DNA from 3 places in the Paenibacillus sp. NPDC056933 genome. Region 1 is predicted to be linked to each of the others. Evidence: riboswitches for the same ligand, from Rfam matches in the RefSeq annotation. Region 1 holds a riboswitch; each other region holds the start of a gene.
What was found. A riboswitch is a leader RNA that binds a small molecule or an ion and turns the genes downstream of it on or off. The one in region 1 is predicted to bind thiamine pyrophosphate.
Positions count from the first base shown of each region.

Region 2: another riboswitch for thiamine pyrophosphate. It lies ahead of ACFTRD_RS16145 (thiamine phosphate synthase); the one in region 1 lies ahead of ACFTRD_RS00060 (ABC transporter ATP-binding protein).
Region 3: another riboswitch for thiamine pyrophosphate. It lies ahead of thiC (phosphomethylpyrimidine synthase ThiC); the one in region 1 lies ahead of ACFTRD_RS00060 (ABC transporter ATP-binding protein).

Region 1 covers NZ_JBHUQN010000001.1:5,367-15,310, forward strand. The annotation lists gene thiD (bifunctional hydroxymethylpyrimidine kinase/phosphomethylpyrimidine kinase) at 1-690, opposite strand, end outside; gene thiM (hydroxyethylthiazole kinase) at 687-1,499, opposite strand; gene ACFTRD_RS00050 (ABC transporter substrate-binding protein) at 1,763-2,764, opposite strand; gene ACFTRD_RS00055 (ABC transporter permease) at 2,925-3,737, opposite strand; gene ACFTRD_RS00060 (ABC transporter ATP-binding protein) at 3,724-4,491, opposite strand; TPP riboswitch at 4,669-4,771, opposite strand; gene hisC (histidinol-phosphate transaminase) at 4,887-5,999, opposite strand; gene ACFTRD_RS00070 (ATP-binding cassette domain-containing protein) at 6,024-6,800, opposite strand; gene ACFTRD_RS00075 (ABC transporter permease subunit) at 6,825-7,610, opposite strand; gene ACFTRD_RS00080 (ABC transporter substrate-binding protein) at 7,638-8,693, opposite strand; gene ACFTRD_RS00085 (iron-containing alcohol dehydrogenase family protein) at 8,690-9,850, opposite strand.
Region 2 covers NZ_JBHUQN010000002.1:264,526-274,469, reverse strand. The annotation lists gene ACFTRD_RS16180 (ATPase, T2SS/T4P/T4SS family) at 1-1,564, shown strand, start outside; gene ACFTRD_RS16175 (hypothetical protein) at 1,554-3,620, shown strand; gene ACFTRD_RS16170 (hypothetical protein) at 3,680-4,165, shown strand; gene ACFTRD_RS16165 (hypothetical protein) at 4,179-4,580, shown strand; gene ACFTRD_RS16160 (hypothetical protein) at 4,577-5,128, shown strand; gene ACFTRD_RS16155 (hypothetical protein) at 5,115-6,098, shown strand; gene ACFTRD_RS16150 (ABC-F family ATP-binding cassette domain-containing protein) at 6,232-7,782, shown strand; TPP riboswitch at 7,919-8,028, shown strand; gene ACFTRD_RS16145 (thiamine phosphate synthase) at 8,333-8,923, shown strand; gene thiO (glycine oxidase ThiO) at 8,928-9,944, shown strand, end outside.
Region 3 covers NZ_JBHUQN010000004.1:458,798-468,741, forward strand. The annotation lists gene ACFTRD_RS26185 (alpha/beta hydrolase) at 1-710, opposite strand, end outside; gene ACFTRD_RS26190 (IclR family transcriptional regulator) at 1,068-1,811, shown strand; TPP riboswitch at 1,931-2,044, shown strand; gene thiC (phosphomethylpyrimidine synthase ThiC) at 2,411-4,195, shown strand; gene ACFTRD_RS26200 (aspartate/glutamate racemase family protein) at 4,405-5,097, opposite strand; gene ACFTRD_RS26205 (hypothetical protein) at 5,312-5,479, opposite strand; gene ACFTRD_RS26210 (zinc ribbon domain-containing protein) at 6,021-6,842, opposite strand; gene ACFTRD_RS26215 (helix-turn-helix transcriptional regulator) at 6,912-7,862, opposite strand; gene ACFTRD_RS26220 (response regulator transcription factor) at 7,946-8,641, shown strand; gene ACFTRD_RS26225 (HAMP domain-containing sensor histidine kinase) at 8,634-9,722, shown strand; gene ACFTRD_RS26230 (M15 family metallopeptidase) at 9,821-9,944, shown strand, end outside.

The DNA.
Region 1 (9,944 bases):
CAGCACAGCTGCGCCCTTCGCCAATTCGGCAGTAATGGCCGCAGAATATGTACATCCCGTACCATGGGTATGTCGAGTCACCACCCGAACGTTCTCCAGGTAATGAAAAGACTGTCCATCATAAAGCACATCGACAATCATGCCACTTCCCTCATCATGACCACCTTTTACCAAAGCATACGTAGAGCCCATCTGAACAATCCGCCTGGCGGCTTCTTCGCGCTGACTCAGATTGGTGATAGACATTCCAGTAAGAAGCTCGGCTTCCGGGATGTTCGGTGTCGTGATCAGGGCATGAGGTAGCAATGCTGTAATTAGCGCCTGAATGGCCTCTTGTTGTAGCAGAGGGGCTCCGCCTTTGGCAACCATAACCGGATCGATGACCAGATTGGACCAGCTGTATTGCTGCCATTTCTCGGCAACCAGCCGAATAATCTCGGCACTATAGAGCATACCCGTCTTCACTGCTGTAGGTTGAAAATCATCACCGGTCGAATCCAACTGTTGAGCAATACCTTCATATGAGATGGGGAAGACGCCCTGCACACCGGTTGTATTTTGGGCAGCGATAGCTGTAATTACAGTCATGCCGTATACACTGAGCTCCTGAAAGGTCTTCAGATCAGCTTGAATTCCGGCGCCGCCGCCATTATCGGAACCAGCAATCGTCAAAGCCTGCGCAATACTCATTGTGCACCTCTATCAATCCGGCGAACCTGTGCCCGCTGCGCGAGAATGTCAGGTGTTACTTGGGCCAGTTGGTTCAGCAATTCGATCTGGAAGCTGCCCGGTCCAAGGTCAGCGGTACGTTCCGCCGCAATCTCTGCTGCAACGCCATAGAAAGCGAGTGCCTCCACAACACTGCTCAGCAGGTCGTCTCCCGGTTTCGCTATGGCTGCAAATGCACCAATTACCGAGCTGAGCAAGCAGCCTGCACCAGTCACTTGGGTGAGCAAGGCATGTCCATTACTCGTCAGAAAAGTCGTTTGCCCATCCGTAATGACATCCTCGCGTCCGGTAATGACGACCACACAGCCGAGTTTTTGTGCTGCACGTTCCGCTATTCCGATTCGGTCTCCCTCACCTTGACCTGCATCCACACCTTTGATGTTCCAACGCTCGCCGATGACATTGGCGATTTCGGCCACATTGCCGCGCAATACCGTGAGGCGAATCTCGCGAACGAGCATCTGAACGGTTTCCGTTCGGTACGCGGTTGCGCCAGCTCCAACCGGATCGAGCACAACAGGCACGTTATTTGCATTAGCCGATTGCCCAGCCAGGCGAATCGCTTCAACTACTTTTTCGTCCAGTGTGCCAATGTTGAGTACCACCGCTCCCGACATCTTGGCGACGTCAGCCACTTCTTCAGGCGCATAGGCCATAAAGGGAGATGCACCTAGTGCAAGTAAACCGTTGGCTGTAAAGGGAGCAACGACAATATTAGTAATGTTATGAACAAGTGGATTTTGTGTACGAACACGTTCCAGATAAGACATATAAGATCCTCCTTATAAATATGCAATCTGATTAATAGAAGCAGACAGGGCAGGGTTGCCCTTATATCAGTTGTTAATTCTGCAATGTTGTTGAATTGGGGGGTTCCAATGAATGATAGGAATTGAATCCCGAAATTACTCAGGTGGACGACAGCAATAATGAATCGACAACTTTCAGATTTTGATTGATCTCATCCCGCAAGCGATTCCTTACTCACCCTGCAAGTTGATAAAAGCATCCTCAGCCTTCACGGAATCGGGAATCAATTCACTTTGAACCAGCCATGCACGTACGTTTTCCCAAGAAGAGGCGTCCTGCCCGCCTTTTCATTCATCAGTGGCAGTAAAATATTTAGGCTTTTGGTTTCGATCTCCGGGTCAAGTGGAGAAGTTTCGTTCTCATGCGCGAGCAGAATGTTCAGTGCGTCCTCGGGGTGCTCTGTCACATATTTTTGTCCTTCCTGCATCGCTTTGATAAAGCGGGTAAGCTGTTCTTTTTTCGCTTCAATGCCTGCATCACTTGCAGTCAGTACCAGCTCATAATAATCAGGTACGCCGTAATCGACGGGATTGATTGATTTCACAGCGTGGCTTTCCTTTTCCAGAATCAATTGCTCATGGTTAATAAAACCGCCGATAATGGCATCTGCCTGCCCGGAAGCCAGGGAAGGAATCAGGTCAAATCCCACATCTACCAGATTCATCTTGTCGGGATTACCTCCATCCTGACTGATCATGGTACGCACCATGGCTTCATACAGAGGAATTGAGGAATAGCCGACCGTCAATCCTTCAAGATCTTTAGGCGACTTTACTTTACCGTCTGCTTCAGTCAATAGATGAACGAGTGGATGCCGAACGACGGCCGCAATGGAACGTACAGGAATGTTCTCCCCGCGCGCAAGCAAAATTTGCGGCTGGTAGCTCAGCGCCAGATCGATTTTTCCGGCAGCAACCAGTTTGAGTGAGTCATTGGTGTCGGCAGGCATCTGAACATCAACATCCAGACCTTGATCCGCGAAGTATCCTTTCTCCTGAGCTACATAGATGAAGGAATGCACTGCATTCGGGTACCAATCAAGCATGATGGACAGCTTGTCTTTGGAATCTACTGACGTTTCGGTCGCAGATGATTCTGTATCTTTTGTATTGGAAGCTGAATCCGTAGCAGGCGTGTTGGTGCCCGTCTTGCTGCATCCGCTAACGATCAGCAACAGGGCTATGAGCAGGAGAGGGAGCAGGGAATATATATGCTTATTATTCATTACGTAAGTTCCTCGTTTCTTCCTTGTTATCTGTTATGAAATTCATAAAATTCTACATACCGGTGATTGGAAACCGATGTGCTGCAGTGGCCTCCCAGCGGATAGTAAGGGGAAGACGCTAAGTAAGATAAACCTGTCCCGTCAGGTCTACCTCCGAAAGTTATCCAGCCTTTCTTCTACCTGCATGACGTGGTGCACCGAATCTTCTCTCCAGCCATGCAATGTGTACAAACAGGGCGATACCAAGCAGGGATAACAGCACAATAGCGGCGAACATCGCATCCGTGTTCATGTTGCTCGACATTCTGCGACTGAAATAACCGAGACCCTTGCTTCCACCGAGCCATTCCCCAATCGTTGCACCGACCACACAGTACACCACAGACATTTTTAGTCCCGAAAAGAAGGAGGGAAGGGCATGTGGAATCTGGAGTTTGCGAAAAATATCCCACTTGCTGGCCCCCATCGTCAGCAGCAGTTCACGCTGCTCCGGATCACCCTGACGCAGCCCATCGTAGGTGCTAACTACAATCGGGAAAAATGCGATCAGGAATACCACCGCAACTTTACTCCACAGCGTGTAGCCAAACCACAGGATGAAGACGGGGGACAGGGCAATCAACGGAATCGTCTGACTGATCAAGATGAAGGGATATAACGCTTTTTCAATCGACCGATTCATATACATACCTGTTGCAAGTGCAATTCCGGCACCAATAGACAAGCCAAAACCAACGACAACTTCCATCAAGGTAGCGGGCAGATGTGTAGCCAGCAGAAGGTGGCGATGTTCATACAGCGAACTGGCAATCGCCGTCGGGGCTGGAATGATGAAGGAAGGCACCCATCCCATATGCACAATCCACTCCCAGAGGGCAAGCAGCAAGATCATGAGCAAAAGAAACAGACCATAACGGGCAAGCCAACCTCTTACGCTATGCTTCATGCTATCTCTCAAATTACCGTCTCGCATGCAATTGTTCCTCCAGTAGTCGTCTCATCTGAACGAGAGTCGGTTCGTAGATCATGTCCGAATGTCTTGGACGCGGCAAAGGTACCGTCAGATCCTGCAACTGTTGGCCTTGGCCCACCGGAGTTAACAGGATAATCCGATCACTGAGCAGCAGAGCTTCTTCAATGTCATGCGTGATGAACAACACGGTTTTGCCCAGGCCTTCCCACAGCTCCAGCAGCCACCGATGCATCTCCCGTTTGGTCAGGGCATCGAGTGCGCCGAATGGTTCATCCAGCAGCATGAGCTGGCCGCCTGTCAGCAAAGTACGAAAAAGCGCGACACGCTGGCGCATGCCACCCGACAGCTCGTCCGGGTAAGCAAGCGTGTAGCCGGATAAGCCAAATCTGTCGAGCCCAGCGAGAATGTCCGCTCGCATCCTTGCCTTATCCTGCCGCCCTGAAGCAAGTTCGGAGGGGAGCATGCAATTCTCCATGACGGTTCGCCAGGATAACAGGAGGTCCTTTTGCGGCATGTAGGCCACCTGGCCCAGTCGCTTTTCTTCTTGAACCCAAGGAATTTCAATGATTCCGTGGGTGGGCTCAAGCAAGCCTGCCAGCAGCTTGAAGAGGGTGCTTTTACCGGAGCCGCTGGAGCCGATGATCGAGACGAATTCTCCTCTCGCTACACGCATCGACACATTGGAGAGCACGGGGGAATCCCTTTTTCCCGGGAAAGCATAGCTCATGTTGTGAATGGTGATGTCGTCACCCATTTTCTCGCTTCCTTTCCTCCTCGTTATCAAACAAACAGCAAACTGCGGGATCTCTAATTACACCTTCTGATCTGCCCGCAGAACGCGAAAAAGACCCACCCATTTCCGGAGAAATGAGTGGGTCTGTAAGTTCAAATCACATTAAATTTCATCATCAACATGAAAAAATCCACTTACTGAAAGGCCGCTCCACTTCCCTCCGCTGGTATGATCCAGATCAGGTTCAAAGGGTCCGAATCGTTCGATTCGTCTCAGCCGCAAGGCTCCCCTAGTGCAATGTTCAAGATATGCAGTTGTGTACTCAGCATATATCATAAAGAAGCGGAATGTAAAGAGCCGGATCAGGCAGGTCGTGGTGAGGAAGATAAATGAATGAGGGAGAAGTCATATACCGACTAGGGAATGAGTGCGCCCAGCTCACGGATCAGACGGGCAATCTGCTCAGGTGTACCAATCGTAATCCGAAGCCAGGTAGGCATGCCGAATTCGGCACCGCCGCGAACAGAGATGCCTCGATTCAACAATTCTCTGGTAATGGGGCCACTGTCCTGTAACAGATCAACCATGATGAAATTCGTTTCGGAAGGGATGTAGGGTAATTTCCACTGATCAAAGGATTGCATTAACGTTTCCCGTCCCTGACGATTGTAGTGCAGGCAATGAGAGACAAATTCATGATCATCCAAGCTGGCCGAAGCAGCGGCTTGGGATGTGGCTGTCAGACTGATGGGCAGCTTGACCCGGTTAATGCCTTCAATGATGCTTTCATTCCCGATGCCATATCCGATTCGCAGGCCGGCCAGCCCATATATTTTGGAGAAGGTCCGCAGAATAATCAGATTATTGTACTGTTCCAGCAGCTTAACCGTATCCGGATAATCTTCGCTTTCCGCGAATTCATAATATGCTTCGTCCAGGACAACCACGACATGGGAGGGAACATGTTCGAGTAAACCAAGCAGGGCATCTGCCGTGAAAATGGTTCCGGTCGGATTATTCGGATTGCACAGCCAGATGATTCGGGTTGAAGCATTGATCCGTTGCCGGAATTGCTCCAGGTCCAGCGAATGGTTGACCAAAGGCACTTCATGAATAACACCGCCTGCCAGCAGCGTAGCACCTTTATACCAGTTAAAGGAGGGCACAGGAATGAGTGATTCCTCGCCGGGATTAAGATAAGCTTGGGCGGTAAGGGTCAGTAGCTCGAACGATCCACTGCCAAATACCAGTTGGGAGGTACGCACACCCAGCCGCTCCGCAAGTTTGTCACGCAACAATTGGCTGGAACCGTCGGGGTATTGTGCCAAAAGATCGGAGCCCAGGGATCGGACTGCTTCCGCAGCCAAGGGAGAAGAGCCAAACGGATTCTCGTTCGCTGCGAGTCGATCGACGCTTTCCAGTCCCAACTCCCGCCGAATCTGTTCCATGGATTTGGCAGGCGTATAGGCTGGAATTTGATTTAACAGGTCTTTGACAGGAGGAGAGGGAATGGGTGAAAGGGATTGCATGATCATACCTTCTTTCCAGTAGAATTAGATCGAGAATGATATCTGTTTCTGGGCAATCTGCTGTGCTGTTTCTTGTGGAGGAGTCAACAACCGATTCAGAATCAGGTTTTCAAAATGAGCAAACCCGCTATCCCGAACGCGTGGCCGCTCCAGCGTAATTCGGGTATCCATCGTTATATGACCATCCTCGATTAACAGTACCCTGTCAGCAAGTGCAACCGCCTCGCTGACATCATGAGTGACCAAAATGACGGTCAGCCCTTCTTCTACCCACAAACGTTCGATTAATTGCTGCATCTCAATACGGGTCAATGCATCCAATGCACCGAGCGGTTCATCCAGCAGCAGTAATCGCGGATGACTCGCGAGTGCCCGTGCCAAGGCGACACGTTGTTTTTGCCCGCCTGATAATACTCCTGGCCAGTCACCTTCACGCTCTCCAAGTCCTACATTGCGAAGCGACTGGCGTGCATCCTCCTTGTTCTTGTCGGGGATGCCCAGCCGTACATTGTCGAGCACGGATTTCCAAGGCAGCAGCCGGGCTTCCTGAAACAGAAATCGTGTCTCAGGTGCTGTAGTGCCAAGCTTTCTGTTACCCAGCATAATGCTTCCAGAAGAGGGGGGTTCCAGCCCGGCGATCAGACGCAGCAGCGTACTTTTGCCACAGCCGCTTCGTCCAACGATGGCTACAAACTCCCCTTGTCTCACACTGACGTTGATGTCGGATAGAATCGTGCGCTGATCATACGATTTCTGGACCCCATCCACTTGAAGAAAGGGGCTGATCTGACTTGTGCTCATGGATTCATTCACGCTCCTTTGGCTTTACTTGCGGGATAAAGCCGGGTTCCAGCGCAGCCAGCGCCGTTCCAGCCATTTGGCGATGGTATCGGACAGCTTGCCCAGCAGGGCATATAGCAGAATGCTTAAGACAATTACGTCCATTTGCATGAATTCCCGCGCGTTCATCGCCATGTATCCAATCCCCGCATCCGCTGCAACCGTCTCGGCTACGATAAGTGTCAGCCACATGATGCCAAGTGCGTACCGAATACCCACCAGAATGGAAGGCAGCGCACCAGGCAGGATAATGTCCTTATAAAGGGACCAACGGCTGAGGCCATACACTTTGCCCATTTCAATCAGACCGGGATCGACCGACCGTATGCCGTGGAACGTATTCAGATATACCGGAAAGAATACGCCCAGGGAAACGAGAAATAATTTGGCTTCTTCACCGATCCCGAACCACACAATAACGAGGGGGATCAAGGACAGATGCGGAATGTTACGGATCATCTGGACCGAGGAGTCGGCGATCTTTTCCGCAAGAGAGGAGATGCCATTCAGTACACCCAGCAGGAAACCCAGACCTCCCCCGATGACGAAACCTCCCAAAGCCCGCCTGGCGCTGATACTTATATTGTTCAGCAACTCACCGTTACGAAGCAGACGAAAGAAGGCCTCCAGCACCTGAGCGGGACGGGGCAAAATATTGGCTGCAACGACTCCAGACGCAGTGAGCCATTGCCACAGAGCCAGAATGAGCAGTGGTACAACAAAAGGAATACATTGGTTAAACCATGCCCGGTTAAAAGTGTTAGAACGCACGTTATACATACCTCCTTGCTTCGTTCGTTATTGGCTACCAGGAGCTGGAAGCTGATCACTAAGAGCGTCGCTCCAGAATTGGCTCACGTCCACTGCCTGCTCAAAAATACCCGCTTGCTGAAACGTATCCGCAACGTCCTGTTCGGACTGGATGGCCTCGTCGGATATTGAAACAATGCGTGAGGACCGTTGTGCTTCTCCATCGGTGTAGGTTTTAAGCGCTTGTTCCACAGGCTGGTGGGTGTTGTCTGCTGTAATTTGAGCCCATTCATTCTTATTTGCCCGCGCCCAATCATTGAATTTGTTGATTCGCTCCAGATAATCGGCAAGGGCCTTTTTCTGTTCCTCATTCGCAATAGCTTGATCGGAGGCGGCTACAAGGAAGCTGCCTGACAGGATATCTTTGGCGCTGGCGATCGTCGTTGCTTCATTCTGATGTGCGGAGATGATGGCATTGCCGTAACTCGCAAGGGCATCCACTTTTCCGCTGATCAGGGCGCTGAGTCCATCGGCTGTTGTAAGTTCAACCGGACTGATGTCACTCCAGGTTAATCCGGCTTCCTCCAGCATTTTGAGCAGGAAATAGTGGGCCGTTGTATTTTTCACAAAAGCAACTTTCTTGCCTTTCAGATCGGCAACCGATTTGATCGTTGAACCTTTGGGAACAACAACCTCCTGATTTAAGGTACTGCCTTGTTGTACCGCAATAATTTTGAAGCTTCCACCGTTGGCAGCCTGAGAAGCAAAAATGGGCGGGATTTCACTGGTTACACCGAAGTCCAGTTGGTTTGCAGCCATCGCTTCAAGGATCAGGTTTCCTCCCTGGAATACGTTATAAGTGACTTTATAGGGGGTGTCATCGAGTCCGGCGGCTTTTAGCCCCAATTCGAGATTGCCCCATCCGGTCTGACCAACCCGTATGGTAACGTCACTATTCGAAGCAGCTGATGCCGCTGTCGGTGTTGTGCCTGTACCTGTAGCCTGATGATCAGCTCCTGTAGAGCAGCCCGATACAATCAGCAAGAGAAGTGCGCTCACAAGCGCGGTTAAAGGTAGGGAGTAACGGCGATTTCGACGAATCATAGGGAAGAAACCTCCTTGGTATGTGAAATGCTCTCACTGGAATTACCGGACTCACTGAATTTGCTGGATGCAATAAACGCTCGGCCGATACGGTCTGCCTGAAGAATGGCTTCGGTTACCTGCGCTGTGCTAACTCCGAAGGACAGATGTACCGCACTGCCTTCCCGCAGTTGTAGTCCTGCTGCAATGCGTGCAGCAGCTTCCTGAGACTGTTGTTGTATGCCAAGTTGGGCAAGCGTGATCGGCAGATTCAGCTTATGTAACAGAGTGAGCAGCTCATGAAGCTCATCCCCTGCTTTGCCTTCAAGAATCCACTGGGTAAACAGTCCAAAGGCTACCTTTTCTCCATGTAGTGAAGTGTGTGTTTCGGGTAATTTGGTGAGGCTATCATGTAGTCCATGAGCAATCGCGGCATGAAGTGATCCATCGCTAATGCTGCCCACAAGGCCTGCGAGCACAATAATGGCATCGGCAACATCATGGAATTGAGGTGTACTACCGCTTGTATCGGTGGATTCATAGACATCGATGGCATGCGCTTCAAGAATATCGAGTGCAAGCTTGGCAGTGCTGACACTGTTTCGGAGAGTGAGGCTGGTGGCGTTGCCACTCAGATTAACGGCGAACTCATGCCATTTTACGAGCGTGTCACCGATCCCAGCGGCCAAATATCGCCTTGGTGCACTTCCGAGAATATGAGCATCTGCCAGAACGAGATCCGGCGAGCGGCGCAGGGGGCGATAACCTGCAGATCGCCCTTGATCATCATAGAGCACGGTTAAGGCGGACCAGGCAGCACAGGTTGCGGCGATGGTTGGGACTGTTACGATCGGCAGCCCGGCTTGTTCGGCAACCGCTTTGGACAGATCGAGTACTTTACCGCCCCCGACGCCGATGATCAGATCAACGTCCAGATCGAAGGCTTGCTGGGTGAACGCATCAATCTGACCTGTCGTAACTTCCCCACGAAATAGCTGCACATGGAACTTGACCTGATGCTCTTCCAGTGAAGGCAGAAGGTTGGGCTGTACAGTTTTCAACGCTGACTCACCAGCGATGATGAGAACATGCTGCCCAAGCTGTGCTATACGCGATCCGCTTTGCTCAAGAATGTTAGCCTCGTGTACATATACTGCGGGTGCTTTAACCGTAATCATGGATACACTCCCTTTATAACTTATTATTCTTACGTTTTAACTTGGTTTTTAAATTGTTTAGATTCTAGCATTGCGATCCTGCAACCACAATAAC
Region 2 (9,944 bases), on a different contig from region 1:
TGTATCCGGCAGCATCAGTGATAAAACGTATGTCAAAAATCTGATCGGTGATCTGCTGACTCGCAGTATAGGCTTGAACAAGTCAAATATAAATGAAGTCATTTATTTTGAAGAAACCGAGTTGCTGACGATCCAGGATCAGTTTGAAATTGTGTTTTATCTATACCGCCAGCAATTCGGTGTCGATGCTTTGTCACGCATGATTGACACGTATGACCTTGGCAGATTGAGGCTGGATGAACGTGCTGATGACGGAGGAAGTTACTATATCTCCGAAGAGGACATCCGGTATGTGTTCGAGTGTGAGTATAGAGAGCTGGGATTCAGAGAAAAAACGGATATTATCGTTCAGCGCATCTACCAGCATTACAAAGGCTTTTCGGTAGTTGATGAAATAAGGGACCAACGGATTGATGGGGTTAGTGGTGGTGTTAGTGGCATGCTGGATGCCATTCAGGATATGGGGCTGCGACAGCCGGCTTCGTGGAACGATCTGTTGGAGGATGGACTCGAAGATGTTTCCCTTGAGGAACCACTTAGTGGGATGGAAAGTGTCTGGATTTTCTATAAAGGTAAATCCATTCATCTGTCCTTCCTGTCTTTTGGGAGTATCCGTGAACTGAAAAGGGTATGTCAAAATATTTACAAATACAACTATCCAGGGCAGCTTTCAGAAGCGAATGGATACAAGGTGAACGAGATGAAGGACGGCTCCCGTGTCGTTGTTGTGCGTCCTCCCTTTGCTGAATCATGGGCTTTCTTTGTCCGGAAATTTGATATTCCCAATGCTTCACTGGAACAGCTGATTACCGGAAATAATGCAGATCTGCCAATTACGTTGCTGCAGTATCTGATGAAAGGCAGTCGAATTACAGCCGTAACAGGAGCACAAGGGTCGGGCAAAACGACGCTGCTTATGGCGATGGTGAAGCATATTTACGCCTCGTATACCCTAAGGGTACAGGAGATGGCGTTCGAACTACAGCTGCGGCGTATATACAGTCGGCGTAACATTCTAAGTTTCCGGGAGACGGAGCACATTTCAGGTCAACAGGGACTGGACTTACAGAAAAAGACGGATGGTACTGTGAATATTCTTGGTGAAGTTGCAAGTGACGAAGTAGCTGCTTGGATGATTCAGATGTCCCAGGTAGCCAGTCTGTTCACCCTGTTTACCCATCATGCCAAAACGTTTCGCGATCTGGTCTTCTCTCTCCGTAATTCACTGCTCAAAACAGGTATGTTTCAACATGAACATATTGCTGAGGAGCAAGTAGTTAGTGTCATTAATTTCGATGTACATATGAAAAAGGATGCTGAGGGACGAAGATATATAGAACGAATCACGGAATGTCTTCCACGTGCGGATAAAGGCGACAGTGTGGAAGAAAGAGCTGGTTTTGCGTTTCGCAATGTGATCGAGTACAGGGACGGAAATTACGTCGTCACAGCTCCGATCTCATTAGGGAGTATCGCGGATATGCGAGATCAGATGACACTACAGGACGCTGCACTGTTCGAACAGTTCATCAAGCAACATTGGGGTGATACCTATGACGCTTGAATTGGTTTTTCTTTTGATATTAGGGATATGTGCAGGTGGTCTGGTGATCACACTACTTGTACTGAATCTGTTACGTCAAAGAGGAGGTGACACTGCAAGTAAATCCGTAGGGATCGCTACGTTGAACGGAAATCGTACGCTGCGGTGGGGAACATTCCTGTTACAGTCCTATCGCTGGGGCATGAAAGTGCCGCTGCTCTCTGCTTATATTTTACAAGTGCAGAAACGGATCTCATTCCGGCATGTTGGCGACGAACCAGCATTAAGACGAATGACCATGAGCGTGGTTCTCATTATTTTCGGAGGATACGGAAGCATCAGTGTAATTCTGTTTATTATGCAACCAGGTATCGCCTTTGTTGTATTGTCGGTACTTTGCGCTGTAGTTCTGAACAGTCTTGTACTGGATATGTGTCTGAATCGTATAGAGAAGCGATTGTTGGTGCAGATGCTGGACCTGTTTGCCGACGTGAGACATCGTTATCACCAGCATGGAATGGTAGAGGAAGCACTGTATGAAGCAGCTGAAGCAGGTAAAGGAGAAGCTGCAGAGCAAGTACTGTTGATCTATGAGGCATTGACTTCACCAGATCCGAACGAAGCATTGGAACGGTACTATGAGATTGCACCGAATCGTTTTCTCAAGGGTTTTGCCGGCATTTCATATATGGTGATGGAGTTTGGGGACAAAGACAGGGCACAGGGTTCAATCTACTTGAAAGGTCTCGGGAATCTGACGCAGGAAATTCATCTGGAGATTTTGCGGCGGGACAAACTGGACTATCTTTTAAAAGGACTGAACATCATTGCGCTGGCTCCCGTTCTGTTCACAGCTCCAATTGAACGCTGGGCCAGAGGAAGTTTTCCGACAATGGATGAATTCTATCGCAGCAAAATCGGATTTGTAACCAAAATATCGATCTACATCATTATTATCCTTGCCTACCTCCTTTTGCAAAGACTACAGCAATATGATGAAACCCGCTATCGGACAGGACGCAAACACTCCAGAATCGATCAGTTTCTGTACAGGCAGACATTCATTCGTAAAGTTGCAATGTTGTTCGCGCCTAAACCTGGCAGTATCAACTACAGTCAAACGATAAGGCTGATGCGGGAAAGCAGCTCAGAACTAAAATACGAATGGCTGGCTATACGCAGATTAATGTTATTTGCAAGTTGTTTTGTCCTGACTATTGGCTGTGTCTTGCTGCTGCATCAGATTGAACGAAATCACGTCTTGCATGATCCTGTGAGAGATGACCGGATGTTTGGCGCGATGGGAGAGGTGGAATTGAAGCAGGCTAGAGAAAAGACAAGCTTGGATCAAGCCGTGCTTGAGAGCATCGAAATGAGGCGGGGAGCAACCTATGATGAAATATCGAATGCTTTACAGGCCCTGAACCCCATACAGCTGGATCATGATATACAGGCTGAAACCATCGCGCGCATCATGCAGAAGCTGAAGATATACAACAAACAATATCTTCACTGGTGGGAGCTGATGATTGCAGTCATGACGGGTTTAGCGGGTTATCACATGCCGATCTGGCTTATGATGTTCCAGCGCAAAATGCGGAGCATGGACATGAGGCATGAAATTTATCAATTTCAGACCGTTATATCAATCTTGCGGGAAATGGACCGTATGTCTGTCGAGGAAATATTAGAATGGCTCAATCGATTTGCAGTCATATTCAAAAGACCACTGCAAAAATGTTTGTTGCACTTTGAGCATGGGCCGGAGCAAGCACTTGAACAATTGAAAGAAGATGCGGGTCTGCCTGAATTTCAGCGTCTGGTTGATAAACTGCAACTTGCACTTGGGAAAATTTCAATTCGGGAAGCTTTTGATGATCTGGACAGCATGATGGCCTTTTACTTTGAACAACGCAAGCAGGAATATACGAAGATGATTGATGTGAAAGCATCATGGGGAAGACTGATCGGATTCACACCGATGTATGCCCTAATCTTTCTCTACCTGGTCATTCCACTCGTAGGCATGAGTTTCCTGCAAATGAACATTTATTATGAACAGATTCAGAAACTGTAACGACCATGTACGTCACAGTCTGAAATAAATTAAAAACAATAAATTTAGGAGGATTTATCATGAACAATGCATCAAGCGCTTTAAAAGTGGCCGCAGGGATTTTTCTGACCATCGCCCTCATTACGATTGTGGTCCTGTTGTTTATTTCGGCACAAGAGGCGACCAAAACAGCTCAGAACAATTTTGCTGATATCCAAACCGAGCTGTCCCAGGCGGCATTTACGGTGTATGACGGAACAACCATTAGTGGATCACAGGTAACCAATGCATTGCGTAAATATGCGGACAAGGATCAGTTTGGAATTCAGGTTATTACAGGTAAAAACAAGGGAGGTCAATGGTATGGAAATCAATTGAACATCTCTCAGGATCTCAATAATGCAGATTATGGTTCAGTCATTTCTCCAGATGATAAAGTGGGCGTTATTAATCAGACTATGAGTGAAAAAGACAACCAATATGTCAATCCAAGCGGTAAATTCAAAGCGGTTATTGTAAAAGACAGATCCAATGTGGTAAGAGGGCTTATTTTCCAGCAATCCTGACAGGAGTTGGTTGATGATGTCCCAGAATACACAGCAGCTCATGTTGTTTTGTACGGCGGTTGTCCTGTTTGTGACAGCCTGCCTGTACGGGCAACAAAATGTGAAGGTTTTGTCAGACGGTTTGAACCACATGGTGCAGACCACTGCAAACATGGAAGGACGAATAAATACAACTTTGCATATAAGCCAGCCAGAACGTTACAGCGGCGCTGAAGTCTTACATATAGTAAGACAGATGACAGGGACAACGACCAGCGTGGAGGTAGACGGGAAATCCTATGTCATTGATCCCCTTTTAAATAGAACAGTGACTATCCCTGTCCAGCTTGCTGCATCGTACAGACCGGAGTTCATTAGAAGTGAGACTGGTGAAGTGCTAAAGATTGCGTTTTGGAAGGAGGCCAGCATACCTTGATTAATGCCGCATCCAAGCTGCTTGCCGTTCTTCTGGCAGTCGTATTGCTGTATGTATATCCGGCAGCAGAGACAGCTGATCGGCAGGATGACATGGCACGCATGACCGTTGTACAGACGGTTACCCGTTTTGTTGATGCAGTCAGAACAAAGGGGTATATTTCCCCTGGCATGTATGCAGAGTTCGAAGAACAGATGGCCCGAACGGGTAATTCCTATGAAATTGCCATGGAACACCTACACAAAAAGTATGTACCTCATTATTCAGACCCGCTGAATCAAAGTACATTCTCTGGTACTTATGAGACTGTACAGGATGGCTATTATTCAGCTCAGATCAAAGCAAAGCTATTTCCATCGTCCGGTGTACTGGCGTCAGATGATCCTAGGCGCAGATATACTCTGGTTATGGGGGATTTTTTCACAGTGACCGTCAAAAATACAAATCGTACACCTGCCATGCTGATTCGTGAGTGGTTAAACGGGTCTGCGCAGGCTGCAGCCGTGTTTGCCACATATGGGGGTATGGTGCTCAATGAAGATTACTGATCTATCCATTGTGTTTGTGCTTATCTTTTTACCTATATTCTGGGTTATTTCTCACAATACAGATAATGCCCAAGAGGCACAATATTTAAGCAATCGATATAAGATGGCACTTCAGACTGCTGTAATGGATGCAGGGGCTGTGATGCATCAAAATGAGAAGCAGAACGATGAAGCAGGGTATGATTCCAGCAAATTTGTAAAAGCGGACAAAGAGCTTGCCTTGATTACCTTTACCCAAACCATGGCGCTAAATATGGGAATTCAGGATGATCCTGCTGCTATACGGGCCATGTTTAATTACATTCCTGCAATGGTCTTGCTGGATTATGATGGTTACTACATTTTGGCGAACGAAACTGAGATGACTGGTGATCTTGAATATTCATTGCGGCACGTGTGGAGTCCCAAAAAGCCCTATACATATTCTGATTCAAATGGTAACAGTATTAACTTCACACTTGATGGGTATGTGTATGCCTATGATGCAAGTTTCGGCATGTGGGTGGAGGGTTTCCAGAAAGAACTGGCATCCAGCACACACATCTCTCTGCTTCAAAATGCCGAGACGTTTGAGCAGGTCAGACGAAGTCGAATCGTGACAAGTGTGCAGGAAGATTTGGTTGAGGTTATCAACAGGCATAATGAGTTTGCAAGAAGGAATGGCGTTTCCTACACCTTTACCATGCCTTTGATTTCTCAAGAGGATTGGTACAATTCAATTAGTGATACAGGCCTTATGGCCTTTATTCAGGGGATACCTGTAGGGAATGAAAAGATTAACAATTATGCCATCGGTGGTGGCAGACTGGTGAAGAAAACAGCGATTGTAGGCGGAGTGGATCCGTTAAGTGGAATTAAATACTATTATCCCTCCACATGCCGCAATGGTTACAGAGCCGAAGAAGTGTTCACAAGTGCCAAACAAGCGGCAGTGCAAGGGTATTTTGAGTATAATTGTTCCAATAATTAAAGGCAGTTTATTTGGAATATGAAAGTGAGGTTGCATGAGATGTTTACATTACTTTCAGAAAAGGCGGCACCTGTGCTAAAATAAGGTTTCGGAACGATAGTAATGTCCAAATAGATAGGAGCAACCTCATCTTATGAGTTTATTGTCAGTTGAGAACGTGAGTCACAATTTTGGCGACCGCACGTTATTTAAAAATGTTTCTTTTCGTTTACTCGCCGGAGAGCGTGTAGGCCTTGTGGGTGCAAATGGTGTGGGCAAGTCCACATTGATGAACATTCTTACCGGGAAATTGTTAAAGGACGAAGGGAAGGTCGAATGGACCCCAAAAGTTCGCTATGGATATCTGGATCAGCATACCAAGCTAACACCAGGCAAGACCATTCGTGACGTGCTTAAGGATGCGTTCCTGCCCTTGCTTGAGTTGGAAAAAGAAATGATGTCTATTACGGATCAGATGGCAGACGCCGATCCGGACAAGCTTGAATTGTTGCTGGAAGAAATGGGTGATATTCAGGAACAACTGGAGCAAGGTGACTTTTATTTGATTGATGTGAAAGTGGAAGAAATGGCAAATGGACTTGGCTTGTCCGCCATCGGTCTGGATCGTGACGTGGCTGCGCTTAGTGGTGGTCAGCGTACGAAGGTATTGCTTGCCAAGCTTTTACTGGAGAAGCCTACAGCTCTTTTGCTGGATGAGCCGACGAACTATCTCGATGTAGAGCACATTGAATGGCTGACGCGTTACCTGAAGGATTACCCGTATGCGTTTATTCTGATTTCGCATGATACGGAGTTTATGAATGAGGTCGTTAACGTTATATATCATCTGGAATTTGCCAAGTTGACGCGTTATGCAGCGAACTATAACAAATTCCTTGAAATGGCTGACATGAATAAAGCGCAGCATATTGATGCTTATGAGAAACAGCAGGAATTTATCAAGAAACAGGAAGATTTTATTCAGCGGAACAAAGCCCGCGCTTCCACTTCCGGTCGTGCCAAGAGCCGTGAGAAGCAGCTTGGCAAGATTGAACGGATCGATCGTCCAGACGAAGCAGCCAAACCCACATTCAAATTCAAGGATGCCCGGGCGAGTAGCAAAACCGTCTTTGAGGGTATTGATTTTGAAATTGGATATTCATATGCATTATTGCCTAAAATGACGATGACGATTGAGCGTGGCGAGAAAATTGCCATTGTTGGGTGTAACGGTGTAGGTAAATCAACTCTGCTGAAGACCATCCTTGGGAAAATCCCGCCAATCAGTGGTAAGACATTCTTGGGTGACTATCTGGAAACAGCCTATTTCGAACAGGAAGTGCGTGCAGGTAATATTACTCCGATCGAAGATGTGTGGAATGAATTTTCTCATCTGACACAGAATGAAGTCCGGGGCCATCTCGCACGATGTGGATTGAAAAATGAGCATATCACCCGTCCGCTTAACGCGCTTAGTGGTGGAGAACAAGCAAAAGTTCGTTTGTGTAAGCTTCTGATGCGTGAAAGCAACTGGATTTTGTTCGATGAGCCGACCAACCATTTGGATGTGACAGCCAAAGCAGAGCTAAAACGCGCCTTGCAAGAATTCAAGGGTACCGTGCTGCTCGTATCACATGAACCTGAGTTCTATGAAAGCTGGGTAACCAAAACATGGGATGTTGAAGCTTGGTCCGAGAAACAATAGTATGTATCTTCGAACCTCGAACAAGATCAGCTACTTTTATAACTACATCAAACCTAAGCAATGAATGAACAACGTAATCCATGGAAATGTACGGTGACAAAAAAAGGTGTCTATGGTAACATAGGCTACAACTTCATATGAACACTAGGGGGGCCGCGCGATGCGGCTGAGATGGAAGAATTAGATTCCGGACCCTTTGCACCTGATCTGGATCATACCAGCGTAGGGAAGTGGCCGTTTCAACTAATGACAAAGTGAGCAATTATCGTTGATTTTATTGCGATGTTGCCTGCAGTGTGAAACATGCATATACACATTGTTACAACTATGGGTTCCGTAGTTGTTATGCAGTGAGTAACCGTATGCAGCAGTCATTCAGTTGATCCATGAATTCTAAATTCGTGGCCACTCCCCTGCGGAAGTGGCTTTTTTTGTTGTTTATATTAGTGTAATCACATGCAAGAGGAGGGCGAACAAGACGAAAATCTTCCACGAACATGTAACAAGACGATCATTCGAACTGCATGCTGTTTCACCAGGGAAAGGTGACATGAACTCTTTTTTGCATGCTGCCATGGATGTTTGGCGCTGGGTCGATTATATCCACATTCGAGAAAAAAAACTGACCCTGGAGCAACAGATGCAATGGGCCCAAAGCCTGAAAAAAAAGGGTGTTCCATCTAACCGAATCATCATGAATGGCTCAGATCAGCTGGCTCAACATGGGTTGTTTGGTGGTGTGCATTGGGGCCAAGCTGCTATTCATAGCTACGATAAGGAGCTGGGGAGAGTTGATCGGCTTCGCGTAGGGGTGTCGGTTCATTCTCTGGAAGAAGCAAGAGTTGCAGAAGAACGTGGGGCGGATTATCTCTTTTACGGGCATGTGTACGCCTCACCCAGTAAACCGAATTGCGAGCCTAGAGGACTTGCTTCGTTGGCTGAGGTATGCACCAAAGTTTCAATTCCAGTGATCGCGATTGGTGGGATTGGAACTGAGAATATTGCTGCTATTCGAACTGCTGGCGCCAAAGGGGCTGCGGTAATCTCTACGATTTGGAAAAGCAATAACCCGGAACTGGCAGCAGCTTCATTGCGGCGGGCGATCACGGATTCACAGAAGTACGCCGAACCAAGGAGATGAGATCATGAGAGAGGGAGCAAGAAGTATAAGGAAACGTTCAGGTTATCATCCAAGAGCAGTATCAAGGAGTAAACTTGGATCGGAAATTCGAGGCAATCTTCATGCTGAAACCATTATTGTAGGCGGCGGAGTGATCGGTTGTGCCATCGCATGTGAACTCGCTACCCGAGGCCATGATGTTCTTCTGGTTGAGCGTGCGCGGATTGCTGGGGGAACTTCCTGTGCAGCCGCCGGGATGCTTGCTGCTGACAGTGAGGAATTCACTCATGCCGTTATGGCGAGGCTCGCGAAGGAGAGCAGAGAATTACTTCATAAACAGAAGGAACGAATCAGTTCACTTAGTGGAGTGGAGATGGGTTTGCAGCAATATGGGTTTATTACTCCCTTTCGTTCATACAGTGAGGTCAGCAATTACAAAAATAGCAGATCTTCGAACTCCTCTGAAGAACCTTTTTGGTGGGATCGTGTCTCTGTCCAACAGGAAGCATCATGGTTAAACAGGGATATCTATGGTGCATATTACAGACCTTCCGAGAGCGAGATCCTTCCTGTTAATCTCACGCAGGCGTATGTCAGGTCGGCTCAAGCGATAGGTGCAAGGGTTATGGAAGGCATACAGGATGTACGTTTGCATATGGATGTGAACGGAGTTCAAGGGATCCAAACTTCCATTGGAACGATGACATCGAAGAACGTCATTGTTGCAACAGGGTTACATGGAGAAGAGTTGATGAGGCATGCAGGACTGATTTTGCCTGTTTTGCCTGTGAAAGGAGAGATTGCAGCGGTGCATTTCTCACCTCGCCACATCGGATACAGACCTGACAAAACGGTGTATGCAGATGATATATATATTGTCCCAAAAGCCAATGGAGAAGTGTGGCTCGGTGCAACGAGCCTTCCCGGAAGAACAGACACAAAAGTCTCGGTTCAGGGAATTCAGAAGCTGCTTACAGCTGCGACAAGCTGGGTGCCTGGCATGAAGGAAGCACATTTTCTCCGAGCATGGGCGGGTGTTAGA
Region 3 (9,944 bases), on a different contig from region 1:
ATAATCTCCAGCGTAGGCTGACGTGGCAGGTCAATCTGATTATGGATGTTGTGATACAGTGTATCTGGTTCGAGCAGGAACGTGCTGTCCAGAATCATCGCATCCACATCTTTGGTAATAAGTCCAGTCTGGAGGGCCGTACCGGCACCCATGGAGAAGCCCCATACGACAAGCTCCTGAGCTCCGCGCTGCTTGGCAAATTGAATGGCACCAAGCAGCTGCTGGGACTCGGCTTTACCTCCTGTAGCGACGGCCTTGTTCACCTGGGAGGCGAAGCCATAATCGAACATCACCACATTAAATCCGAGCTGGTGAGCATAATGGGCCAGATCATACATCGGAACCCAGGTTTCCTCACGATTCGCACCATATCCATGGCTGAATATGATGGTTTTATTTGCATTATCATCTGCCGGAATATACCAACCTTGCATGGTTCGACTGCCGTCAGCTGCCGGGAACGTGATGTCTTGATACTTCATGTTCTTGGCCTGCATGGGATTGGAGAAGACAGGCGCTACAGTTGGATTGGATAATACCCAGGCAATATACCCGTGTAGTGCAATGAAACAAAAGAGCAGAAAAAATACAACGGAGAGCAATAACGCCACGACAATATGTTTTAACCGGATCAGCCTCGGTGATAACGAAGAGGGCAGATCGGACACTTTCGTTTGCAGCGGGGCTTCGCTCTGGGATGTCTGATACATGATTGCCCCTCCTTTTAAAATCAAATGAAGATAACAACGAGACGAACAGAGCGGATAAATGATTTTTCTGACTACTTATGAAGCAAAAGCTGAATTTAATATATCTTTATCGTATGTTCCAATATAGTCAAAGTCAATTGATTGGAGGCATTTGTTACGCAATTGTTATATAGTTCTGAAGATATATGGTTAACATTTCCTAAGGGTGCAAATTGCAGGGGATTTATATTTATAAAAAGAAAATATTTACACTTCTCCCTATTCCATATTGGCGCTTCTGGTTTACAGATGAGACCGTTTCTCATATAATTTATGTAACCGAGTTTCATGTGATGAAACATGAGGAGGATAACATCCATGGAAGACCGCAAGTTAACCGTCCGGGCTGTAGAACGGGCGCTGGATATATTATTATGTTTTACAACCCGCAGTGATCTGGGACTCACGGAAATTGCCAGCCAGATCGGTCTGCACAAAAGTACAGTCCACCGTCTGATGGCAACTTTGGAGGAACGAGGATTCGTCATCCGTGATGCAGCAACCGAGAAGTACCGACTCGGCATACGCATATGGGAGCTGTCTGCACATATGTCACGCAGCGATGATCCAGCCATTCTGTTCCTTCCTGCGATGGAGCGGCTAAGAGATCGGCTGGGCGAAACGGTGAGTTTGTATTTGCGTGATGGCAGTGAGCGGATTCGGATTCAAGCCGTGCAGAGTGATCAAGCGATTCGCCGTGTGGCTCCGGTGGGAGTGAGGCTGCCGCTATCCGTGGGAGCGTCCAGCAAAGTGCTGATGGCTTTTGCGACCGAAGAGGACCGTGAGGATCTGATGAATGGGCCGGAATGGCCTGTATTTATCGATCCCAAAGTGTATCTAGCACAGATGGGTGACATTCGTGAGCATGGATACGCAACAAGTTATGAGGAACGTGAGCCGGGAGCAGCAGCAGTTTCTGTCCCTATTATGGACCGCAGAGGTAATATCGCTGCCGCTTTGTCGGTATCCGGCCCAGTTAGCCGCCTGTCCCAGGAGACCTTGCACGAATACGCACCTGTGTTGAAGGAAGCTGCCACACAGATGGGGCTTATGCTGTCCTGATTTCAGATTTCTGGAATATAAAGGTTGTCTTTTTTATTTCAATACGCTACTCTGTAATGGACGGCCTCACAGGCCAGCATAACTGAATATGGATCTGCAGCGTATATGCTGCAACTTGTTAACGTTACTGGGGGAGTCCGAATTGTCCGGACTGAGACGGAATCGCATGAGATTCCGGACCCTTTGCACCTGATCTGGATCATACCAGCGTAGGGAAGTAATCGGCGATACGACCACGAACACCACATATGTGACTTATGGATGGACTCCGCTCTGGAGCCTGCATGAGTTGCATGAGTGGTGATGGACATAGGCCGGTTCCCTTGGGAACCGGCTTTTTTTATATACCGTATACAGGCGAACGACGATACCAGAGCTGTTTTTTGGACCATGTGCTCAGAGCGGCTCGCGAGCGTTGGGTAGGAAGTGCTTTTGCCCCACTGTCTGTATTACTTGGAATGTGATGTCCTTATCTTCTGACGTATGACCGCTCTTTCTTTTTCTGTGTTGTGGATGATCCGGGACTGTGCACAAAGCTATCAATCCAGTCGATTACCAATGAGGAGGAGACAAGAGCGATGAGTACAGAGAACAGAACGATGGGACAAGACGAGCAGGATCAGCCGTTGGAAAAGAGTACAGGTGCGGCCGGACGGGTTCAGCCCTTCCCGGGCAGCCGCAAAGTGTACATTCAGGGCTCACGACCGGACATTGCTGTACCGGAGCGTGAAATAGCCCTTCATGACACGAATACTCCCCAAGGGGTGGAGCATAACGAGCCGCTGCGTGTCTACGATACGAGCGGACCAATGACTGATCCCGGATTTCATGCCGATATCCGGGCAGGGTTGCCCGCGCTGCGTACCCGCTGGATAACGGAGCGTCAAGATGTTGAGGCCTACCAGGGACGAACGGTAAAACCGGAGGATAACGGATTGAAACCGGGCGGGAAGCGAGCTGGAGCCGAAGAATATCCTGGCTTACGAGGTAAACCGCTGCGGGGACAGGCTGGGCGCTGCGTGACCCAGATGCATTATGCAAGGCAGGGAATCATCACGCCGGAGATGGAGTTCGCTGCCATTCGTGAAGGGGTGGAGCCGGAGTTTGTGCGGCAGGAGCTGGCGAGTGGCAGGGCCATCCTGCCGTCGAACATTAATCACCCGGAGAGTGAACCGATGCTGATCGGGCGTCATTTTCACGTGAAGATCAACGCTAACATCGGAAATTCTGCCGTATCCTCCTCCATCGAGGAAGAGGTGGAGAAGATGACATGGGCCGTGCGCTGGGGCTCGGACACAGTGATGGACCTGTCCACAGGTCGAGACATTCACACTACCCGGGAATGGATCATCCGCAATTCACCTGTGCCAATTGGCACGGTGCCGCTCTATCAGGCGCTGGAGAAGGTGAATGGCGAAGCTGAAGCGCTGACCTGGGAGTTGTATCGAGACACGCTCATCGAGCAGGCAGAGCAGGGCGTGGACTATTTTACGATTCATGCCGGCGTGCTGCTGCGATATATTCCAATGACCGCCAAACGGATGACCGGCATTGTGTCACGGGGCGGGTCCATTATGGCAGCATGGTGCCTTGCGCATCATCAGGAGAATTTTTTGTACACCCATTTTGAAGAAATCTGTGAAATTATGAAAAGGTATGACGTGGCGTTCTCTCTAGGGGACGGACTGCGCCCGGGAAGCATCTACGATGCCAATGATGAAGCCCAGATGGCTGAACTGGTTACGCTTGGTGAACTCACGCAGATTGCCTGGAAGCATGATGTGCAGGTGATGATCGAAGGTCCGGGACATGTGCCGATGCACAAGATTAAGGAGAATGTCGATCTGCAAATGGAGATCTGCAAGGAGGCGCCGTTCTATACGCTGGGACCGCTGACAACCGATATTGCACCAGGATATGACCACATTACCTCAGCGATTGGGGCAGCGATGATCGGCTGGTTCGGCACGTCGATGCTTTGTTATGTTACGCCAAAAGAACATCTGGGTCTTCCCAACAAGGATGATGTACGGGAAGGGGTTATTGCCTACAAGATCGCTGCTCATGCCGCCGATCTAGCGAAAGGTCACCCGCGTGCCCAGCGCCGGGACGATGCGCTGTCCAAGGCACGGTTTGAGTTCCGCTGGCGGGATCAGTTCAACCTGTCACTGGACCCGGAACGAGCGCTGTCCTATCATGATGAGACGCTGCCAGCCGAAGGGGCCAAGGAAGCCCATTTCTGCTCCATGTGCGGGCCGAAATTTTGCAGTATGCGTATAACGCAAGATATTCGTGCCTTTGCCGCGGACAAGGGACTGTCCGAGAATGAGGCCGTGGCTGCGGGCATGCAGGAAAAGGCAGAGGAATACCGGACACGCTCCTAGGCGTCGTTACAACGCAATCTGGACAGCCTGACATAGTGAAAAGCCGTTCCTCTCCGTGATCGCGGAGAAGAGCGGCTTTAACTTGGGTACGTGGCGCGCACACTTCATTTCGAAGGACAAGGATTTCAACACAGCATATTTTTTATCAGCTTTATACCATTCGGAAGCCTCTCATTCGAGAGTCTTTTTATTTTACTTCACAAACTTACCTAACGCCGAATTATGTTCAAATTCTTCTCCAAATACGCCGCAAGCGAAGCCAATGGACTATAAATCAACATGTCTGTATCTGCGGTGACACGCGCCGCTGCGGGAGCCATGGACAGTTGAGCGGCTATTACCTTTTTAGTAGGGAACTGCTCAGCAATTTGCTGTAATCCAGCACTCACCGCCGCTAGATAGCCTTCCTTATCGCCTCGCATAATTAACTCAAATGCCCCCGGGATCAGTACCGCTTCAGTCCCCATGGTCACGGCCTCGTGCAGCTGCTCATGTTCATCATCTTGCTGCAAAGCCTGATTCACCCGCGCCATCGTTCCTTCAATCGTTGCAGGGTTGGTAAACGCCAATATGAATCTCCCCGGTACCCGTTTCATTTCCTGAAGTAATGGATCATCAATGCCGACTACTGGAATGGGAACATGCTGTGCCTCCTGCCCGAGTACAGCCGCAAACAGGGTACAAGTGACGAGGATGGCGTCGGCATGACAGTGTGCGATCCATTGCAGCGTCTGTGATACTTTCTCATATGTAACTGCCTCGGTGAAATCAGCGTCATGTTTGAGGCGATCCAGACCCGGATCAACATAGTGTACGAGCTCAACATCGTAGAGAACGAGTGCTTCTTCGATCAGTGCAATGTTGGAATAATGAGCGTGAAAACAGGCGATGGTCATCATCATATTTTCCCCCTGAAATGGATTATGTTGTCTCAATAAGTGCCGCAAATATTTAACCCATTATAGAGGTTTATAGAGATGTGACAATAGATTGTACATATGTATAATGCGGATGTAACAGCAATTAAAGTGAAAACGCGAATAACCGTTCATCCGCAACTTCGCAGAAGAACGGTGAATATACAGGAAGCGAGTATGAATTCGCTCCTCATTTCATTTATCGCAGTGAAGGGGAAGCATTCTTTTTAGCCATTTTTTGCTGCAGAATTTCATGAAAGGATAGACCTTGAGTGTTCTCATTCTCCTTTTTGGGAGCAGTGGTCGCCGTGTTGCGCGGATACTGGTGGTGGTACGGGATCATTTGCTGAATAGGCATGCGGATCATCTTGGTTCCTCCTTTAATGCATTCTCGAATATGCATATGTGATTTTTATTAGATTATGTATTCCGGCGAGTTATCGTCCCTTTTACGCAAATAGGTATATGTGACTTGTTAGACGAAACAGGCAACTTAAGGTGTAATTCCAATTGGATTGTAGTGATTTTACCCCGTATTCGGGAGATGTAAACGTTTTTGGGGAAATTCAGGAGGAAAGGACTGCATATGTGAGGTTTCTTATGGGAGGATAGAAGCGGTATTTAAGTGAATAGACCCAGTTTTGAGAATGCCAATGGGTCAAAATTAAGACCTATTGTCTGGCTGCATAGGTACGACGCAAGCTAACTAACTTGGTACCATGGTCGGTTGTCGGGTGCATATTAGGGCAATTTTCGAAGGGGGAGATAACGTAGTATGGCAAAAAGCCGCCAGGAAAACCTGACGGCCTAACCGCATTTTGCAAAATCCAGTGAACGGTATTCAATGGCTAAAATATAGATCGAAACGGTCCAATTGGAATGAAGAAATGAACATAATCACTTTTTTCTTATTGTTCTTGCCGAACAGCAATATACAGATCTACTTGTACGTTCTCAGGATCGAGACTCCGCTCATCATACAATTCGAAATCGCCGGTAAACGTGCGCTCCCCCTGATTGTTCCAGGCCCACACCGCACCCCAGGCTTCACCTACAACTTCGGCCATCGGTCCCTTTCTGGAGGTAAACACTGCATACGTCGCAGGCGGCAGCTCAACGGAATTCACTCCCTCAGGCAATGTTTCTTCCGGATCTACCTCATGCCCCACCAGTATGGTGTATTCTCCATTTATACCATCCGTATAGTCTGCGTAACAGCCATAGCGGGCCGCTTCAGGGGCTGGCTGATGATCTGAAGCGAAGTAGCTGTTCCAGAGACCCTGAATACAGCCTTTGCCACTAATCTCAATGGCGTTGGTGGTTCTGGCCGACACACCTGCAAGGCGTTTCCCTGGCAGTGTGACATACCGAACAGGTTGGCCAGATAGAGTGTTATCGCCATCTAGCCGACCGGGATGAGCAGGCTCATTTGAATTTTCTGCCGAAAATGCCGCACTCCGTTCAGAGGCAGAGGTACTCCATCTTTTCAAAAAAGGGAGTTGGTTGCGCAGCATTGACCTTGCGGATTCCTCGTCCATACCTTCCTGGTCCAGGATGGCTGTGCACATTTCAATCATGCCCTCCAGCGTAATATCGGGCTGCTCGAACTTGCCCTCTTTGTAACAGTAGATACAGTATTCGCGGGTTGCATTACCATCCGCTTCTGTTCCGAATTGGGCGGGGGTCGTAAGCGGCATTCCGCAGCTTTGGCATACGGTGACGTTCATCATCAATTCCTCCTCGTTATGTACAGCGTGAATATAGTAAAAGTATAACGGGAGGAACTGGACATCTGTCTGTCAGGTTAGGGGAGGAGCTTTATAATTTTGCACAATCTGTTCAGCGATTCTACGAATCCCCTCTCGAATATGCAGAGGCTCCAGTACTTCGACATCTGCACCAAATCCAAGAATGAACCCATACAGCCAGTTGTCCTCCGGAAATGCGACCTGGCTGATATAATACCCCTCACCATCCGAAACGACGTTTTCTATGCCAAACCATTCCTCTGCTATGTGGCGGATACGGGCATGGAATCTCAGGCTCAGGCCCACCTTATTATCCGGAGTAGCCCAATCCTGCTGCCAGGGCTTGTCCTGCAGGTTAATCGGCTTGCGTTCGAAGCTCCCTTGTGCAAGGGTAACGTCTCGCATACGGACCAGCTTGAACATGCGGAACTCGTTGCGTTCGTGACAGAACGCATAGAGGTACCAGGAATGCTTTTTGAGCACAAGGGTATGCGGATCGGTCGTTCGATGGGTCTGGGTACCCTCGGCACTGCAATAGGTAAATGTGATAGGCCGCAGTTGATCCATGCCCTGCTCAATGAGCTGAAGCTTGATTTGCAGCTCTTCGGGATGCGTCCACATCGAATAATCCACAATGAAGCGGCTGGTATTGGCCTGAAAATCCTCATTCTTGGCTTCAGGCACGATACTGCTGAGTTTCTCCATCAACAAGTCCCGTGCCACATTCGTATGAGAAGTGGAGACACTGCGCAGCGCAGTGACAATAGAGGCCAGATCCTTGTCGGTCAGTACATTCCGGTCAAGCCGGTAGCCTTCTGCAAGGCCAATACCGCCGCTTGCACCCTGATAGGTGACGACAGGAATCCCCGCCTGACCCAGTGTGTCTATATCCCGGTAGATGGTGCGGATGGATACTTCAAACGTGTCCGCCAGATCCTTGGCTTGTACACGGCCGCGATTGATCAGCAGCACGACAATAGCTAATAAACGGTCCAGTTTCATATATTGGATTCCTTTCAATCATTTATAAGTTGGATTCAGATATGTTATATTGTTGAGCATCACATATAGGAGTGGAATAAGCAATGAAGCGTATTACGATTTTGATCGCAGATGATGAAGTTGAGATCGCAGATCTGGTTGCGTTGCACTTGCAAAAAGAAGGATATCACATCATTAAGGCATTCGATGGGAAAGCGGCGGTCCAAGCCGTGCAGACACAAGCGATAGATTTAGCCATTTTGGATATTATGATGCCTGGTATGGATGGTTATGAGGTCACCCGCAAAATTCGGGAGCACTACCACTTGCCTATCATTTTTCTGAGTGCCAAAACCTCGGATATGGATAAGATCACCGGGCTCGTGATGGGTGCGGATGATTATATGACCAAGCCATTCAACCCGATGGAGCTGGTTGCCCGGGTGAATTCCCAGCTGCGCCGTTCGCTTCAATTCAGCCAGTCTGCACCGGTCCAGCGCTCCATTCTGGAAAAAGGCGGGCTCATTATCTCTCCAGATCAGCATAGTGTCACCCTGTACAGCAAACCAGTAGAGTTAACACCGAAGGAGTTCGACATCCTGTATCTGCTCGCGAGCCATCCCAAACAGGTGTTCAGTGCGGAGAGCATCTTTGAACAGGTATGGGGAGAGGCTTATTACGAGAGCGGTAATACCGTTATGGTTCATATTCGGACCCTGCGCAAGAAGCTGGGGGAAGATGTGGACAAGAACAAGTTTATCAAAACGATCTGGGGTGTGGGGTACACGTTCAATGAATAAACGCAGAAGCTTTCGAACGACCATGATTCTGTTGCTTGGTTTAAGCATGCTTGCGTCTGGCGCGATTACCTTTGGTGTATATAAGCTGATGCAATACTATTACATGGGTGTGCGCGCAGAAGATCCGCTCGCAGAGTATCGCCATTTTATGAGAAGTATAGGGGATATCTACTTTTTCCTCATCTTGTTCATTCCGCTTGCCATCCTGTTTTTCTTCTGGTTTACCAAGCCTTATGTCACTTATTTCAAAGACATTTCTACGGGTATTCGGCATCTCGCCAGTGGGGATTTCCAGCACCGCGTGCAGATTTCGACGAAGGATGAGCTGGGCGCTATTGCGGAGGATATAAATCTGGCGAGTCAGAAACTGAAGGAAGCAGTAGAACGAGGAGATTTTGCCGAGAACAGCAAGGACCAGCTGGTAGTAAACCTGGCGCATGATCTGCGAACCCCGTTAACTTCCGTATTGGGTTATCTGGATCTGTTGGTGAAAGATGATCAACTAACGGAGGAGCAGGTTAGGCACTTCACATCCATTGCGTTTACCAAATCCCAGCGTTTGGAGAAACTGATTGATGATTTGTTTGAAATTACCAGAATGAACTATGGCATGTTGCCGATTGAGAAAAAGAGACTTGATCTTAGTGAACTGCTGAGGCAGATGAACGAAGAGCTGTACCCCGTTTTTGAAAAAAATCGTCTGGTCACCCGTCTTCATATCGATTCCGAACTAACCATTTCCGGGGATGGTGAGCTGCTTGCGCGCGTGTTTGAGAACCTGTTAATCAATGCAGCCCGTCACGGCAAGGATGGTCTCTATGTAGATATCCATGGACATCGTGATGCAGGACAGGTTATCATTCAGGTCTTGAACTATGGCGGACATATTCATCCAGAGGATCTGCCCCATATCTTCGATATGTACTATACCGGGGATCGTGCCCGGACACCCCAGGAGGGTGGAACAGGTCTGGGCCTTTTCATCGCCAAAAATATCGTGGAGCAGCATGATGGGTCTATCTCGGCCCAAAGTGATGTGGTACGGACCGTATTTGAAGTTCGTTTGCCTGCGTTAGAATGAAGTCCTGTGCCAATTTAAGAAAAACTTTAGAATTGCCCTGCTTTTTTTTAACTAGTTTTCTCTATCCTTGATCATACGAGGTAAAGGAGGAACATGGAATGAGAAAGTGGGGATTTTTGATATGTATCATTGTATTGGGATATTTTCTGATCAAGTCACCTGCATGGCTTCAACAGCCGAAAGAAGCGAATGTGGAAATTCAGAATACGGTTGAAATTCCAG